Linked DNA regions of Aquibium oceanicum. The protein of the gene in region 2 interacts with the protein of the main gene of each other region in a pairwise test. Links are inferred from orthologs where the notes say so. Each region holds a gene or a part of one and is shown on either strand. Other genes may lie near its edges. The genes, in order: cysE and cysK.

Region 1 (7,873 bases), 1.7 Mb from region 2 along the record:
GAAATAAATCGGTCTCTGCCATTCTACTCTCGGAACGGGGAGAAATCGCAATGGGAATGCGGGGACAAAGGCTGGCGCTCTGGACGGCAGCGCTGATGATTGCGGGAAGCTTCGGCGCGGTTGCGAGCGAACCCTTCATGGCCATCGGCGGCCGCACGACCCAGCCGGTCGGCCACTACGAATTCTGCCGCCGGCTGCCGGCCGAATGCACGGTACGCACCGCACGGCCGCATCCGGTGGAACTGTCGCGGAAGCTCTGGAAGGAAATCATCCAGATCAACCATGCGGTCAACACCCAGGTCGCGCCGCTGACGGACTACGAGATGTGGGGCCGCGAGGAATTCTGGTCCTATCCCGATACCGTCGGCGACTGCGAGGACTACGTCCTCGAAAAGCGGCGCCGACTGATGGCGATAGGCGTGCCCGCGTCCAATCTGCTGGTCACGGTCGTGCGCCAGCCGAACGGCGACGGCCATGCGGTCCTGACGGTCGAGACGCATCTCGGGGACTTCGTCCTCGACAATCTCGAAGCGCTCGTCCTGCCCTGGTCCGAGACGAACTACAGTTTTCTCAAACGTCAGTCCTCGCGCAATTCCGGCGAGTGGGTTTCCATACAGGACGGCCGCAGCACGTCGGTCGCCAGCGTTCAGTAGAGGTTCCCGGTCGAGTCCCCACCCTCCCCGTCCCCAACGACCGGGCACACGGAGCCGGCCCTTTGTCCCCAGGGCCGGCTCCAACTTTTTTGGGGGAGCTTCAGACGGCGGTGAGGCCCTTCAGGAAACGACGGCCGTTCTCGACGTAGTGGGCCGCAGACCAGCGCAGCAGTTCGACGGCCTTGTCGTCGAGTTCGCGGATAGCCTTGGCGGGCGAGCCGACGATCAGCGAGCGCGGCGGAAACACCTTGCCTTCCGTGACGAGTGCGCCAGCCCCCACCAGCGAATCTTCCGCGATGCGGGCGCCATTGAGCACGATGGCGCCCATGCCGATCAGGCTGTTGTCGCCGATGGTGCAGCCGTGCAGCATGGCGCGGTGGCCGATGGTGCATCCCTTGCCCACCACGAGCGGAAATCCCAGGTCGGTGTGCATCACCGTGTGTTCCTGCACGTTGCTGTCTTCGCCGATCTCGATGTCCTCGTTGTCGCCGCGCAGCACCGCGCCGAACCAGATGCCGGCGTTGCGGCCGAGCCTGACCTTTCCCACCAGCGTCGCGTCCGGCGCGATCCAGTTGGATGCCCGGTCGTCGAACTCCGGAGAGTTTCCGTCGAGTGCATAGATCGGCATTCAGCCTTCTCCCGTCTTCCGCGAATGTCAGGCCTTAAAGAGCAGATCGGACAGGAAGAATGCAACGTCCAGCACGACGATGCCGGTCAGAAAGACCCAGGTCAGCGAAAGCAGGACGCAGCTGAAGAGGGAGGGAACGCCGATCCGCCGCTCGCGCAACGCCGATGCCGCCTCGTTGACCAGCATGAAGGGTCCGGTCACGGCGGTCATCCAGAGCGACCGCACCACGTGTTCGCGAGACACGAATGGATCGGAGAAGGCAAGCCTGCGGCCGCCCCACATCTCGAGCACGGTCCCGCCGATCCCGGAGAACACCAGGCCGGAGAGGAACACGAAGGAGACCAGCCAGATGCCCACCATTTTTACCGTCCCTTTACCATAGTAGTCCCAAGGTCAGGCGACTCGCAAGATCCATGCCGCCGGGCTGTCCCGGATCGGCACTCGCAAAATCGCTCGGGAAAGCCAAGTTGCCGACAGCCGCTTCCGACACGCAATCCACAGCCGCTTTCGGCGAAGGTTTCGTCCTGAAGGTGTTCGCGGTCTTCGCCGCGATGGCCGTCCTGTCGGCCCTGATCAGCATCGGCGGCCGATATGTCGGGGGCTCGATCGCTCTCGGCGGTCACTCCGAAGACCAGACGCTGCGCGAGATCGTGATCGGCAACAACGTCCTGGTCGTGCAGTCCAACGCAATCCGCTTCGAGAGCGAAAGGCGCGACGGCGTGGCGGCGGGGTTGCACCTCTACCTGAAATGGCCGGAAATGAAGGGATACCGCGCCGATTTGCGCGACGACTTCAACAATGTGGGCGGTGCCCGCAACATCCTGTTCCTGACGTTCGAACCGAGGATGATGTCGCGCGACATGAGCGGCCGGCTGGAACCGATCTACAGGTCGCTCGTGCGTACTCCCGGCAGGGCGGGACCCGCCGGGCTGACGTTCTACGACTTCATCGAGAAGTCGGGCTACATGGACGAGATGCTGGTCGTCGGTCCGGAAGCGCCGGGCTCAGGAACCTTCACGGCGCGATGCCTGACGGGGGCGGCGGCGGAGCAGTCGCTGGCCGGCTGCGAGCGCGACATTTTCGTGGGCGACGATCTCGCGCTGGTCTACCGCTTTCCGTCCAGCCTGCTCGCGGACTGGCGGAGGATCGACGCCGCCATCATGGCCTTTTCGAAGGCAACGATCAGGACCGGACCCTGATCCGGGTCGACCTCACTGCAGGTCGACGTCGAGGATCGCCATCGAGAAATTGTAGGAGAGCTCGCCTTCCTCTTCATCCTTGAAGATGATGCCGAGGAATTCGTCGCCGACGTAGAGTTCGCAGGAATCGTCCTTGCGCGGGCGCGCCTTCACCTCGAGGGTGGGATTCTGGAACGTGCGTTTGAAATAGGCGTCTAGCTTCCTGATTTCTTCGGCTTTCAATCGACTTCTCCCGGTCGCTGGGGCTGCGCGGCGTCGCGCCGCATTGGCGGCGCTTCTGACACGCGCACCTCGCGGATGTAAACCCCGAACGCCCCGAAAGGCCCGAGGTTCACTCGGCGGATCACTCCTCGCCGCTGAGCAACTGATCCATCGCGCGGGAAGGCTCGTTGCAGCCGGCGTCCCCGACGATGCGCGCCGGCACCCCGGCAACCGTCTTGTTGTTCGGCACGGACTTGAGAACGACCGAACCGGCGGCAACCTTCGTGCAATGGCCGATCTCGATGTTGCCGAGGATCTTGGCCCCCGCACCGATGAGGACGCCGTGCCTGATCTTGGGATGCCGATCGCCCCCCGCCTTGCCGGTGCCGCCCAGCGTCACGCCATGGAGCATCGAGACGTTGTCTTCCACGACCGCCGTCTCTCCGATCACCAGGCCGGTGGCATGGTCGATGAAGATGCCCTTGCCCAGCTTCGCCGCTGGGTTGATGTCGGTCTGGAAGACGGCCGACGAACGGCTCTGCAGATAGAGCGCGAAGTCCCGGCGACCCTCGTTCCACAGCCAGTGCGCCAGGCGATGCGTCTGGATGGCGTGGAAGCCCTTGAAGTAGAGCACGGGCATGATGAACCGGTCGCAGGCCGGGTCGCGATCGTAGTAGGCCTGGATGTCGACCCGCACCACTGCGCTCCAGCCGGGATTGGCGCGATGCATGGTCTCGAACGTCTGGCCGATCAGGTTGGCCGGCAGGTCGTTGTGCCCCAGCCTCTCGGCGATGCGGTGGATGACCGCGCCCTCGAGGGAATCATGATTGAGAATCGTCGAATAGAGGAAAGCGGCCATCAGCGGGTCGCGCTGGACGGTGGCCTCGGCCTCCTGGCGCACCGAATCCCAGATGGGATCGACGGGATGGATCTCGCTGGACCGGATGCTGCGTGTGCTCATGCCTTCGCTCCCTTCGCTCCCGGCTTGTCGAGGCGCGGAACTTACGCCAGAACCGCTCGCCATAGAACTGCAATTTCCTCAACGCTTCTTCAATTGGATTGAAATGGCCGAGAATCAAGCCGCACTGGAACGCCGCATAGCGGTAGCCCGCAACGATGACGGTGTTGTTACCATAACGATCGACAGGCCGGAAAAGAAGAACGCGCTGACGTTCGACATGTGGCGGGCGCTGGCCGCCGCGGTCTGTGCTGCGGGCGAGGATGCGGCGACACGGGCGATCGTGCTGCGCGGTGCCGGCCGAGATTTCTCCGCCGGAGCCGATATCGGCGAATTCTCCGAACTGCGCGCCGATGCCGACACCGCGCGCCGCTACGAGGCGGCGAATTCGGCCGCCTTCGCCGCCATCCGCAATGCGCCCGTTCCCACCATCGCGGCGATCTCGGGCATCTGCTTTGGCGGCGGCTTCGGTATCGCGGCGGCCTGCGACATCCGCATCGCGACGGAGGACGCGCTTTTCTGTGTGCCCGCCGCCCGGCTCGGCCTCGCCTATCCGGTCGACGCCATGCAGGACATCGTGCATTCGGCCGGCATCCAGATGGCGCGCTATCTCGCCTATTCCACCGACCGCCTCGGCGCACGGGAGGCCAGGCAGGCCGGCCTCCTCCTGGAGGTCGTTGCCGATCTCGCAGCACTCGAAACCCGGGCCGGAGAGATCGCCGGCAAGATCGCGCAAAACGCGCCGCTGTCCGTGCGCGCCTCCAAGGCAGCCATCCGGGCCGTGCTGACGAACGAGCCGGCCGACAGGAAGCGTGCGGAGGAACTCGGCACCCTCACCTTCGACAGCCGCGACTACGGCGAGGGCCGGGAAGCCTTCCGGCAGAAGCGACCGCCCCGTTTCGAGGGCCGATAGAGGCGCCGGGCGGCGCGCCGCTTGCCCTTCCGGAACCGCAACCGTCCCGGTGAGCGCATCCCCGCTATCCACACCTCAGCCCACAACATCTAGCGTCACGAAGCTGTCGCGAAACGAGCCCTTGACGCCTTCGGGCGAGTCGCTTTTTATAGGTCATGCGCTCGCGTTTCGAGGGCGCGGCCGGTGCGTTGAAGACTGGTCATTTTTCCTGATTTTGGTGCGTGGGGTCCGTTTTCCGCCTGTTGCGAGGCTGGCGGAGAGATGGCGGCTTTGTCTGGCTCGTGGGGACGAGCGACAAATTTTAGAGGTGGCGTAAATCTCTTGTTAACACTATATTTAGTGTTTGCGCCCACCCTTGGTACTAGATACGGCTTCTTTCGCTTGAAGAGGGGACTCGTGTCGAGCGTGAGATCGGAACCCGCGAGGGGTTCGTCGGAGACCGGGGCGGTGCCAGCGTAACGGCGGTGTCCATGTCCATCAGGCGACAAACTGCGGAAGGAGAGCCGGGCGTCCCGCGGGAGGCCCGGATGCGGCGGACATTTGCCTTCGAGACGGCCATGGATGGCCTGTGGAAAAGGCTCTATATTTAGGGATCAGAGGGACTTCAGATGCGCATCGAACGGCGGTTCACGAAGGAAGGTCATGGCGAGCGGGCGGCCTATGCGGAAATCGCATTCCGCAAGGCGGTCAGCGAAATCCGCAACCCGGACGGCTCGATCGTCTTCCGGCTCGCGGACATCGACGTCCCGGCACAGTTCAGCCAGGTGGCGACCGACGTGCTGGCGCAGAAATATTTCCGCAAGGCCGGCGTCCCTGCGCGCCTGAAGAAGGTCGAGGAGACCTCCGTCCCCTCCTTCCTGTGGCGCTCCGTCGCCGACGAGGCCGAACTCGCCAAGCTGCCGGAGGACGAGCGCTACGTGTCCGAGACCGACGCGCGCCAGGTCTTCGACCGGCTCGCCGGCACCTGGACCTACTGGGGCTGGAAGGGCGGCTACTTCGACACCGAGGAAGACGCCCGCGCCTTCCGCGACGAACTCGCCTACATGCTCGCCACCCAGCGCGTCGCGCCCAACTCGCCGCAGTGGTTCAACACCGGCCTGCACTGGGCCTACGGCATCGACGGTCCCGGCCAGGGCCACTTCTACGTCGATCCCTTCACCGGCAAGCTGACCAAGTCCAAGTCGGCCTACGAGCACCCGCAGCCGCATGCCTGCTTCATCCAGTCGGTCGCCGACGACCTCGTCAACGAGGGCGGCATCATGGACCTGTGGGTGCGCGAGGCGCGCCTGTTCAAGTACGGCTCGGGCACCGGCTCCAACTTTTCCCACCTGCGCGGCGAAGGCGAGAAGCTTTCGGGCGGCGGCCGCTCGTCCGGCCTCATGTCCTTCCTCAAGATCGGCGACCGTGCGGCCGGAGCCATCAAGTCGGGCGGCACCACGCGCCGCGCCGCCAAGATGGTCGTGGTCGACATCGACCATCCCGACATCGAGGACTACATCGACTGGAAGGTGCGCGAGGAGCAGAAGGTCGCCTCGCTCGTCACCGGCTCCAAGATCGTCAAGAAGCACATGTCCGCGGTCATGAAGGCCTGCATCAATTGCGAGGGGCCGGACGGCGACTGCTACGATCCCAACCGCAACCCGGCGCTGAAGCGCGCCATCAAGGATGCCAAGCGCGACGGCGTGCCGGAAAACTACGTCCAGCGCGTCATCCAGTTTGCGCGGCAGGGCTACACGGCCATCGAGTTCAAGACCTACGACACCGACTGGGACTCGGAAGCCTACCTGACGGTCTCCGGCCAGAACTCCAACAACTCCGTCTCGCTCAAGGACGACTTCCTGCGCGCGGTGGAAGCCGACGGCGACTGGAACCTGACCGCCCGCAAGGACGGCAAGGTGATGAAGACGCTCAAAGCCCGCGACCTGTGGGAGAAGATCGGCTATGCCGCCTGGGCCTCGGCCGATCCGGGCCTGCACTTCAACACCACCATGAACGACTGGCATACCTGCGCGTCGGCGGGCGCCATCCGCGCGTCGAACCCGTGCTCGGAATACATGTTCCTCGACGACACGGCCTGCAACCTCGCCTCCATCAACCTCCTGCCCTACCGGCAGCATGGCGGCGACATCGACATCGCGGCCTACGAGCACACGGTTCGCCTGTGGACCATCGTGCTTGAGATCTCGGTCATGATGGCGCAGTTCCCGTCGAAGGAGATCGCAAGACTCTCTTACGAGTACCGCACGCTTGGCCTCGGCTATGCCAACATCGGCGGGCTCCTGATGACCTCCGGCATTCCCTATGATTCGGACGAGGGTCGCGGCATCTGCGCGGCGCTCACCGCGCTGATGACCGGCGTCGCCTACGCCACCTCGGCGGAGATGGCCGGCCAGCTCGGTGCCTTCCCGGACTACGACCGCAATGCGCAGAACATGCTGCGCGTCATGCGCAACCACCGCCGGGCTGCCTATGGCGAACGCGACGGCTACGAGAAGCTGTCGGTCCACCCCGTCCCGCTCGTCGCCTCCGACCTCAAGCAGCCGGCGCTGGTCGAGCACGCGAAAGCCGCCTGGGACCGCGCCATCGAGCTCGGCGAGGAGCACGGCTACCGCAACGCCCAGGCGACGGTCGTCGCGCCCACCGGCACGATCGGGCTGGTCATGGACTGCGACACCACCGGCATCGAGCCCGACTTCGCGCTTGTGAAGTTCAAGAAGCTCGCCGGCGGCGGCTACTTCAAGATCATCAACCGCGCGGTTCCCGAAGCCCTGCGCACGCTCGGATATTCCGAAAGCCAGATCGCCGAGATCGAGGCCTATGCCGTCGGCCATGGCAATCTGAATCAGGCTCCGGCCGTAAACCCCTCGTCTCTCAAGGCAAAAGGCTTCACCGACGAGAAGATCGCGGCGCTAAACGGCGCGCTCAAGAGCGCCTTCGACATCAAGTTCGTCTTCAACCAGTGGACGCTCGGCGCCGACTGGGTGAAGGAGACCTTCGGCTTCACCGACGAGCAGCTTTCCGACGTCTCCTTCGAGATGCTGGCGGCCCTCGGCTTCTCGCGCAAGGACATCGAGGCCGCAAACATCCACGTCTGCGGGGCGATGACGTTGGAAGGTGCGCCGCACCTCAAGGCGGAGCACCTGCCGGTGTTCGACTGCGCCAACCCCTGCGGCAAGGTCGGCAAGCGCTTCCTGTCGGTCGACAGCCACATCCGCATGATGGCCGCCGCGCAGCCCTTCATCTCGGGCGCCATCTCCAAGACCATCAACATGCCCAACGACGCGACCGTCGACGACTGCAAGTCGGCCTACATGCTGTCGT
Region 2 (7,818 bases):
CCTCGTCCGTCAGCAGTTCCTCGAACAGTTTCATGGTGACGTAGTCGCCGAGTTCCTGGCAGATCTCGCGTGACTTCTTGTAGGACGTGCGGGCGTCGTATTCGCCGGCGAGGTCCGATTCCAGCACTTCCCTGACGTTCTCGCCGATCCTGAGCGGCCCGACCGACTGGAGGTTCGGATGGCCTTCGAGAAAGATGATGCGCGCGACCAGCTTATCGGCGTGATGCATCTCCTCGATCGATTCCTCGCGCTCCTTCTTGGCGAGCTTGATGTAACCCCAGTCTTCCAGCAGACGATAGTGAAGCCAGTATTGGTTGACGGCACCGAGTTCCAGAAACAGGGCCTCGTTAAGCCGCTCTATGATTTGTGGTTCGCCCTTCATGACGCCTGCTCCCGTATTGACCGCGCAATCCGCGTACGCGGTCTAGGTGTGAAACGATTTCCACGGCGTTCGCCTCCGAACGCGTGTGGTAGTCCTCGGTGACCCGGATGATCGTTTCCACCACATTTGGGAAACAGCCGCAACAGCGTCCGCGCTTGGAAAGCGCGTGGTATACCTTCGCAGGCACGATCAGCTGCCACGGATCGGCGTCGAGCAGGCCGACGATGGTCCGTTCGATCTCCTTCTCGGTGATCATGTTGCAGTGACAGACGAGCATGGTGTTCCTATTTGCGGCTCGTGAACTCGAAACTCTTCGTCAACCTCAGTCCGATGATGTCGTAGTCCAGATCGGCCTCGCGCACGTGCGCATAGCCGGCGCTGATGTCGATCCCGTTCTCGAACCCGTAGCCGGCGGAGACCTGGACGAGATGATCTCTCGTCGATCCGGCACCGGCGAAGTCGAGCCTGCGAACGGTTCCGGCGAGTTCGCCGTGCCAGGGACCGTTGGCGACGGAGAGCCCGACGGTGGTGTAGAGCGCATCGTCTCCCGCCAAGCCCGCGGCATCCGAGAAATAGGCGATCTCGCCGTTCAAGCCAAGAACCATGCCGCTCGCGAGCGCCGTCTCCTTGGCGAGGCCGGCCACGAACCCGTCCTCGTCGGCCGTTTCGGTGACGCCGGCCGAGAGGTGGCGGTAGCCGAGATTGTAGGAAAATCCGGGCAGTGCCTCGAGATCCGTGCCGTCGAGCGTGATGGAGAAGTTGTTCAGCTTCTCGGTGTTGCCGATCCCGCCATCGCCGATGCCCACCCTGCCGCGGCGGGTGAAGATCGAATCCGAGAGGAAGGTCGTGTCGACGAAGAAGACGTGACCGCCCAGCGTGTGCTTTCCGGCCGCCCCGGCGTCGAACTCGTAAGTCGCGCCGAAGCCGATTTGTTCGGAAAGCTCGTAGTCCTCGGCAAATTCGGTCCCGTAAACGCCCGGCGTGATGTCCCAGGCGGTGCCGAAGGCCGGGCCGAACTTCCCGGCGAAGAGCGTCGCGGCGCCGAGTTTCGCTTCGAGGTTCAACGTGTCGACGTAGAGACCGATGTCGCCGAAGGCCCGGTCCTTGAATGGCTCCGGATCGAGCACGGATTCGGCAGTCAGTCCGAAGTTGATCGCGAAGATCGGCGTCAGCCCGAGCTTCACCCCGAGTTCGCCGAGGAAATAGAGGTCGTCTACCTCCGCTCCGGGGTCGTCGGCGCGGAACACCCAATCGTTGCCGAGCTCCAGGTCCAGCGTCCCTTCGAGGTACGGATAGGTCTCCGCCACGACCGGGAGCTCCACGGGCTCGGCGAAAGCGCTGCCCGGCAGGAGCGTCCAGGCTGAAGCGAAAGCGGCCAGGAGTGACGTGGTGCGAAGCATGCTCATATCCGAATGGTCCCCGATGAATTCAGTGATACGTAACGTAATAACATTACAGCTCCTGCTCACTGGAATACGGCGTCGGGATTGTCAAGGCTGTCGGACCCTTCGAAGGCAATGCCGTCGAGCTGCAGGGCGGCCACGGCCCGTTCGATGGAGCGGGTCTGGTCGATGAGCGCGTCGATCCCCGCCTGCACGGCGGCATTGCCCGCCTCGTTGCCCTCGCCGATCATCTGGTCGTAGGCCTCGCCGCCTTTCGCGCGCTCCTCCATGGCCTCCATGGCGGCCACGGTGGCGTCGAGCTTGCCGGAGAGTTCCTCGTCGAGCGCCGGGTCTACCTGCTTGACGAGATCGGACACCGAGGGGCCCTCGATCCTGGTGCCGTCGGTGCGCGCGTAGGCGGCGTGATAGACGTTGCGGATACCCACCACATCGTAGAGGTGGGAGATGTGCGTGTTGTCGGAGAAGCAGTCGTGCTCTTCCTCCGGATCGTGCAGCAGCAGGCCGAGCTTCATGCGCTCGCCGGCCAGTTCGCCGTAGGAGAGGGAGCCGAGCCCGGTGAGGATAGCGGCGACGCCCGCCTTGGGATCGCCTTCCAGGAGGTTCTGCCGCGCTTCTCCGCCCTCCTGCCAGTTGCCGACCATCTCCTCCAGGTCGGAAACGAGCAGGTCGGTCGCCGCGTCGAGATACTGCGCGCGGCGATCGCAGTGCCCGCCGGTGCAGTTCGCCGGGTCATAGTCGGTGTAGGGCCGCTCGCCGGCGCCGGCGCCTGTCCCGTTCAGGTCCTGGCCCCAGAGGAGGAATTCGATGGCGTGGTAGCCGGTGGCGACGTTCGCTTCGATATCGCCGGCTTCCTGCAGCGTGCCTGAAAGAAATTCGGGGGTGATCTCGCTGGCGTCCACCGCCGTTCCGCCGATCTCGATCGACGGATTGGCGATCACGTTGGCAGTGTAGAGCGCGTTGTCGTCGGATTCGGTGCCGTAGGCCGCATCCACGTAGTCGATGAGACCTTCGTCGAGCGGCCAGGCGTTCACGCGCCCTTCCCAGTCGTCCACGATCGGGTTGCCGAAGCGGTACGCCTCGGTCTGCTGATAGGGAATGCGGGACGCCTTCCAGGCGGTTCGCGCAGCTTCCAACGTCTCCTTCGACGGATTTGCGATCAGTGCATCGGCCGCTTCGTCCAGGGCCTTCGCGGCTGCGAGCGAATCCTCATACTTGGCCAGCGCGATATCGGAATAGGTCTGCAGCACCGGGCGGAAATCGGTCTGAGCATACGCCGCCGGCGAAAATACGATCGCGGCGACGGCGCAGACCGCCATGCGTCGCGGGGTCCGGGTTGCTGAGCTTGCCATTGTCGCCTCCTCGAATGCCGTCTTGCTGGAACAGAGCGGTCGCGCGGTTGGGAGCGTCGCGCGTCAGCCCTTCGTCGCGACATAAAGACTCTCCGGAGGACGCCTGTCAATTCGCGAAAGGGGGACAAAGTGCTTACAAATCAATAGTTTAGAACTATTCTAAACTGACTTGAGCAGAAAAGTCATGTTATACGGGAGTTGCCGGCGAGAGCAGTCGATCCGTTGAAGCACTGTTCCGCGCTCTTATGCCGCGCCGCCGGTCCGGATGACCATGGCGAGCGCCTCGGCGATCAGAGCGGGTTTTTCCTCACCCTCGATCTCGATCGTGTTGAGCGACTTCATCAGGAACTGACCGACGCCCTTCGGTTCGAACGAAACAAGCTTCGATCGCATGCGCACACGCGAGCCCGCCCGCACGGGAGTCAGGAAGCGGACCTTGTCCAGCCCGTAGTTCAACGTGGCTGCGACGTCTCGAGGACGGGCGTCGATCTCGTAGCTCATGACCGGAATGAGCGAGAGCGTGAGGTACCCGTGCGCGATCGTGGCGCCGAACGGGCTCTCGCGGCGGGCGCGTTCCACGTCGACATGGATCCACTGACGGTCATGCGTTGTTTCGGCGAACCGATCGATCATCTCCTGGTCGACGGTGATCCAGGACGAGATGCCGAGTTCCTGTCCGACCAGACCGGCCATGCTTTCGAACGTCAGGTCCTGTCTCGGCATTCCACATCTCCGCGTCGCGCTGCACCGGATGCGCGCCTTCTAGAATGCGTGCGGTGGGCTGGGAAGGGTTGAGCGCCGGATGGGGTTAATCACTATGGCGTTCACGAAAAAGCTACGATTCGTCAGCACGGAAACGATCCTTACCGGCGCGATTCACCGGACATTCAGAATCGGCTGGTAGGATGAGCCTGTTTCGGAAGGGACTATCCGGACATCGGGACACGGGACAATGACGTTCTTGAGCAGCATCTTCGGTTGCGCCTGCGCAATCCGCGAGTTCGTGATGCCTACCTATCGGCCGGAGCGCTACTACATGCGCGGCCCTGGACCGGCCTGCGCACGTCGCCAGGGTCGCGTCGCCGCCGATTCGCGGGTGCGTTTCTCCTGATCGGATCGATCAGCCGAGACCATCGAAGAGCGCGGTCGACAGGTAGCGCTCGGCGAAGGACGGGATGATGACGACCATGGTCTTGCCGGCGTTCTCGGCGCGGCTTCCCACGATCACCGCCGCCTGAAGCGCCGCGCCCGACGAGATTCCGACCGGCACCCCCTCGATCCTGGCAAGTAGCCGCGCATTGGCGAAGGCGTCTTCGTTGGAGACGGCGATCACCTCGTCGTAGACGGAGGTGTCGAGGATCTTCGGCGCGAACCCTGCACCAATGCCCTGGATCTTATGCGGTCCCGGCTGGCCGCCGGACAGAACCGGAGAGGCCTCCGGCTCGACGGCGACCACCTTCAGCCCCGGTCGGCGCTGCTTCAGCACCTGCCCGACGCCCGTGATAGTGCCGCCCGTCCCGATGCCTGACACGAAGATGTCGACCTCGCCGCCAGTGTCGTTCCAGATCTCCTCGGCGGTGGTCCTGCGGTGGATGTCCGGGTTCGCCGGATTCTCGAACTGCTGCGGTATGACCGAGCCGGGGATGGTCGACTTGAGCTCCTCGGCCTTGGCGATCGCCCCCTTCATGCCTTTCGGGCCTTCGGTCAGCACGAGTTCGGCGCCGAGCAGCGCCAGCATCTTGCGGCGCTCGATGGACATGGTCTCCGGCATCGTCAGGATCAGGCGATAGCCCTTGGCCGCAGCCGCGAAGGCCAGCGCGATGCCGGTGTTGCCGGAGGTCGGCTCGATCAAAGTCGTCTCGCCCGGCTTGATGCGGCCATCTGCTTCCATGGCATCGATCATCGCGACGCCGATGCGATCCTTGACGCTGGCTATGGGGTTGAAGAACTCGAGCTTGGCGAGAAGGTTGGCGACGATGCCTTTTTCCTTCGCGAACTTGTCCAGCCGCACGATGGGCGTGTCGCCGATCGTTTCGGTGATGGAGGAGTAGATCCGCCCCCGTCCCGGCTTGCGTGCATTCTCGTTGGCGTCGCTCATGTCGTTCCTCCATCGACCCGCGGGAGGTCGTTCGACGCTACGAAACCCCAATGGCCGCTTTTCGGCAAGGAATAGTTTTCTACGGATGAGCGTCAAAGCGAAAGCGGCGCCGAGGGAAAACCCCGACGCCGCATCCGCCGCCGCTGGAGTCGATCCGCTACTCCGCGGCGGAACGCTTTTCCGAAGTCCCCTCGACGGCCTCGACGATCGCCTCGACGAAGGCGTCGAGATCGCCGGGGTTGCGCGCGGTGATGAGATTGCCGTCGCGCACGGTTTCGGAATCTTCCCACTTCGCACCGGCATTGATCATGTCGGTCCTGATCGAGTGGTACGAGGTCGCACGCTTGCCCTTCACGAGGTCCGCCTCGATGAGCAGCCATGGCGCGTGGCAGACGGCCGCGACCGGCTTGCCGGCGCGGGCGAAGGCCTTCACGAAATCGATCGCCTTCTTCTCGACGCGCAGCAGATCGGGGTTGATCTGCCCGCCCGGCAGGACGATGGCGTCGTAGTCGGAGGCATTAGCCTGATCCAGGACGCGATCAACGGTCACGGGCTCGCCCCAATCCTTCTTGTCCCACCCCTTGATCTCGCCGCTCTCCAGCGAGACGACGTCGACGGTTGCGCCCGCCTGCCGCAGTTTCGACAGCGGGACCTCGAGCTCGGACTGCTCGAAGCCGTTGGTGGCGAGGATCGCGATCCTCGATTGCGCGATGTCGGGCATGATCTTGCTCCTGCTGAATGGTAACGCAGGAGAACGCCCCAGATGCGCTTTTGTTCGGTGCCCGTCGAGGAACAGTCGTCAGTCGGAAAACAGCGCCTGCAGACGGGCAAAGGAAGTGCCCTTGCGCGAGAAGTCGACTGTGCCCTCGTCCAGCATCTCCCGCGCCGCCGCCTCGACGGCGCCGAAGGCTGCGGTCGTAAGCTTCGAGCCGAGCGAAATACGTTTGGCGCCGGCTTCCGCGAGGTCGCGGACGGAAAATCCCGGAACCGCGAGGATGTTGACCGGCTTCGTGAGCGCCGAACAGACCGCCTTCACCTGATCGATGCTGGTGAGTCCGGGCGCGTAGAGCACGTCCGCTCCGGCCTCTTCGAAGGCTCTCAGGCGGCGGATCGTGTCGTCGAGATCGGACCGGTCGTGCAGGAAGTTCTCCGCTCGCGCCGTAAGCACGAAGTCGCGCCGAAGCGATCGTGCCGCTTCACTCGCCGCTGCCACACGCTCTACCGCATGCTGAAACTCGTAGATCGCGTTCGTTTCGTCGCCGGAAAAATCCTCGATCGAGCAGCCGGCGAGACCGGCGGCTTCGGCTGCGAACACCGTTTCGGCGGCGGAATCCGGCGTGTCGCCCTTTCCGTTCTCCAGATCGGCCGAGACGGGCAGGTCGGTGGCCGCGACGAGTTCCTTGCAATGCGCGATCATCTCGTCGAACGGGATGCCGCCGTCAGGCCGGCCGCGCGCAAAGGCATAGCCGGCGCTGGTGGTGGCCAGTGCCTTGAAGCCGAGCGAGGCGAGGAATTTCGCGGTGCCGACATCCCAGGGATTGGGAATGACGAACGCGTCCGCCGACGTATGCAGCGCGCGGAAGACCGCGCCGATGTCCCTGCTCTTGTCCATGGCCGTCCCTGAATCCGTGAACCCGCGGCCGCGATTTTATCCGCTCGCGCCGTGCCTCGCAAAGCCGGTCGGTTGGTCCAGGCCGATCATTCCTGACACCTGCCGCATGTCGTCGAAAAGGATGCCGCCGGCCTTGGCCAGGCCGTCGCGGTCCGAAAGGGGATCGCCGCAATAGGCGTAGACGCGCATGCCTGCGGCGACACCGGCGATCGTGCCGGCCACCGCGTCCTCGATGACGATGCAATCGGCGGGCGCGAACCCCATCGTGTCGGCGGCGTGCAGGAAGAGGTCCGGACACGGCTTTCCGCGGGCGACCATGGTGGAACTGAACATCGCGTGCTCGAAACGAGGCAGAAGCCCGGTCGCTCCGAGAGTGATGTGCATCTTGGAAACCCGCGCCGAAGATGCCACGCAGTAGGGGATTCCGGCAGCGCGCAAAGTCTCGATGAGCGTTTCCACGTACGGAACGGCCTCGACGCCACTGGCGAAGAGTTCGGGCAGTCCGGCGTTCCAGCGGTCAACGAAATCGACACCCAGGTTGGTGCCGGTACCCTCGATCTCCTCCTGGACGGATCGCATGGACCGCCCGCAGAAGCGGCGGCGGCATTCCTCGTAGGTTACCGGGAAACCGGCCTGCGTCAGCCATTCGGAGAGCTTGCGGTTGGCCAGCGTCTCGGTGTCGACGAGCACGCCGTCGCAGTCGAAGATCACCAGGCCGGGTGGCCTCATCGGGCGCCCGTCGAGCCGAAGCCGCCCGCGCCGCGCGAGGTCTCCTGCGCCAGCGTGCGCTCCTCGATCGTCGCCTGGAGCACCGGCGCGATAACGAGTTGCGCGATACGCATGCCGCGGGTCACCGCGAAATCCGCGTCGCCTAGGTTTACAAGCAGCACCTGCACCTCGCCGCGATAGTCGCTGTCGATGGTGCCGGGGGTGTTAAGGCAGGTGATGCCGTGCTTCAGCGCCAGCCCCGAGCG

What was found.
Region 1: the proteins of cysK (region 2) and cysE interact in binary tests that used the Escherichia coli proteins (3 or more experiments, as listed by UniProt). The link is inferred for Aquibium oceanicum from one-to-one orthologs.

The regions. Positions count from the first base shown.
Region 1 is NZ_CP018171.1:2,352,338-2,360,210, reverse strand. Bases 1,734-4,651 are described here. They hold cysE (serine O-acetyltransferase), read right to left. Parts: upstream 3,643-4,651; coding sequence 2,824-3,642; downstream 1,734-2,823. Other genes in these bases: BSQ44_RS11640 (enoyl-CoA hydratase-related protein), read left to right, coding at 3,746-4,552; BSQ44_RS11650 (DUF3126 family protein), read right to left, coding at 2,493-2,702; BSQ44_RS11655 (hypothetical protein), read left to right, coding at 1,749-2,480. Outside these bases: BSQ44_RS11670 (transglutaminase-like cysteine peptidase), read left to right, coding at 96-653; BSQ44_RS11665 (gamma carbonic anhydrase family protein), read right to left, coding at 754-1,281; BSQ44_RS11660 (DUF6949 family protein), read right to left, coding at 1,309-1,641; BSQ44_RS11635 (vitamin B12-dependent ribonucleotide reductase), read left to right, coding at 5,161-7,873.
Region 2 is NZ_CP018171.1:674,650-682,467, forward strand. What follows is about bases 3,244-6,106. They hold cysK (cysteine synthase A), read right to left. Parts: upstream 5,233-6,106; coding sequence 4,255-5,232; downstream 3,244-4,254. Other genes in these bases: BSQ44_RS03415 (MaoC family dehydratase), read right to left, coding at 3,378-3,857; BSQ44_RS03425 (type 1 glutamine amidotransferase domain-containing protein), read right to left, coding at 5,390-5,953; BSQ44_RS03430 (isocitrate lyase/PEP mutase family protein), read right to left, coding at 6,032-6,106. In the rest of the region: bfr (bacterioferritin), read right to left, coding at 1-382; BSQ44_RS03400 ((2Fe-2S)-binding protein), read right to left, coding at 348-659; BSQ44_RS03405 (hypothetical protein), read right to left, coding at 667-1,782; BSQ44_RS03410 (imelysin family protein), read right to left, coding at 1,848-3,134; more of BSQ44_RS03430, read right to left, coding at 6,107-6,844; BSQ44_RS03435 (HAD family hydrolase), read right to left, coding at 6,881-7,573; dut (dUTP diphosphatase), read right to left, coding at 7,570-7,818.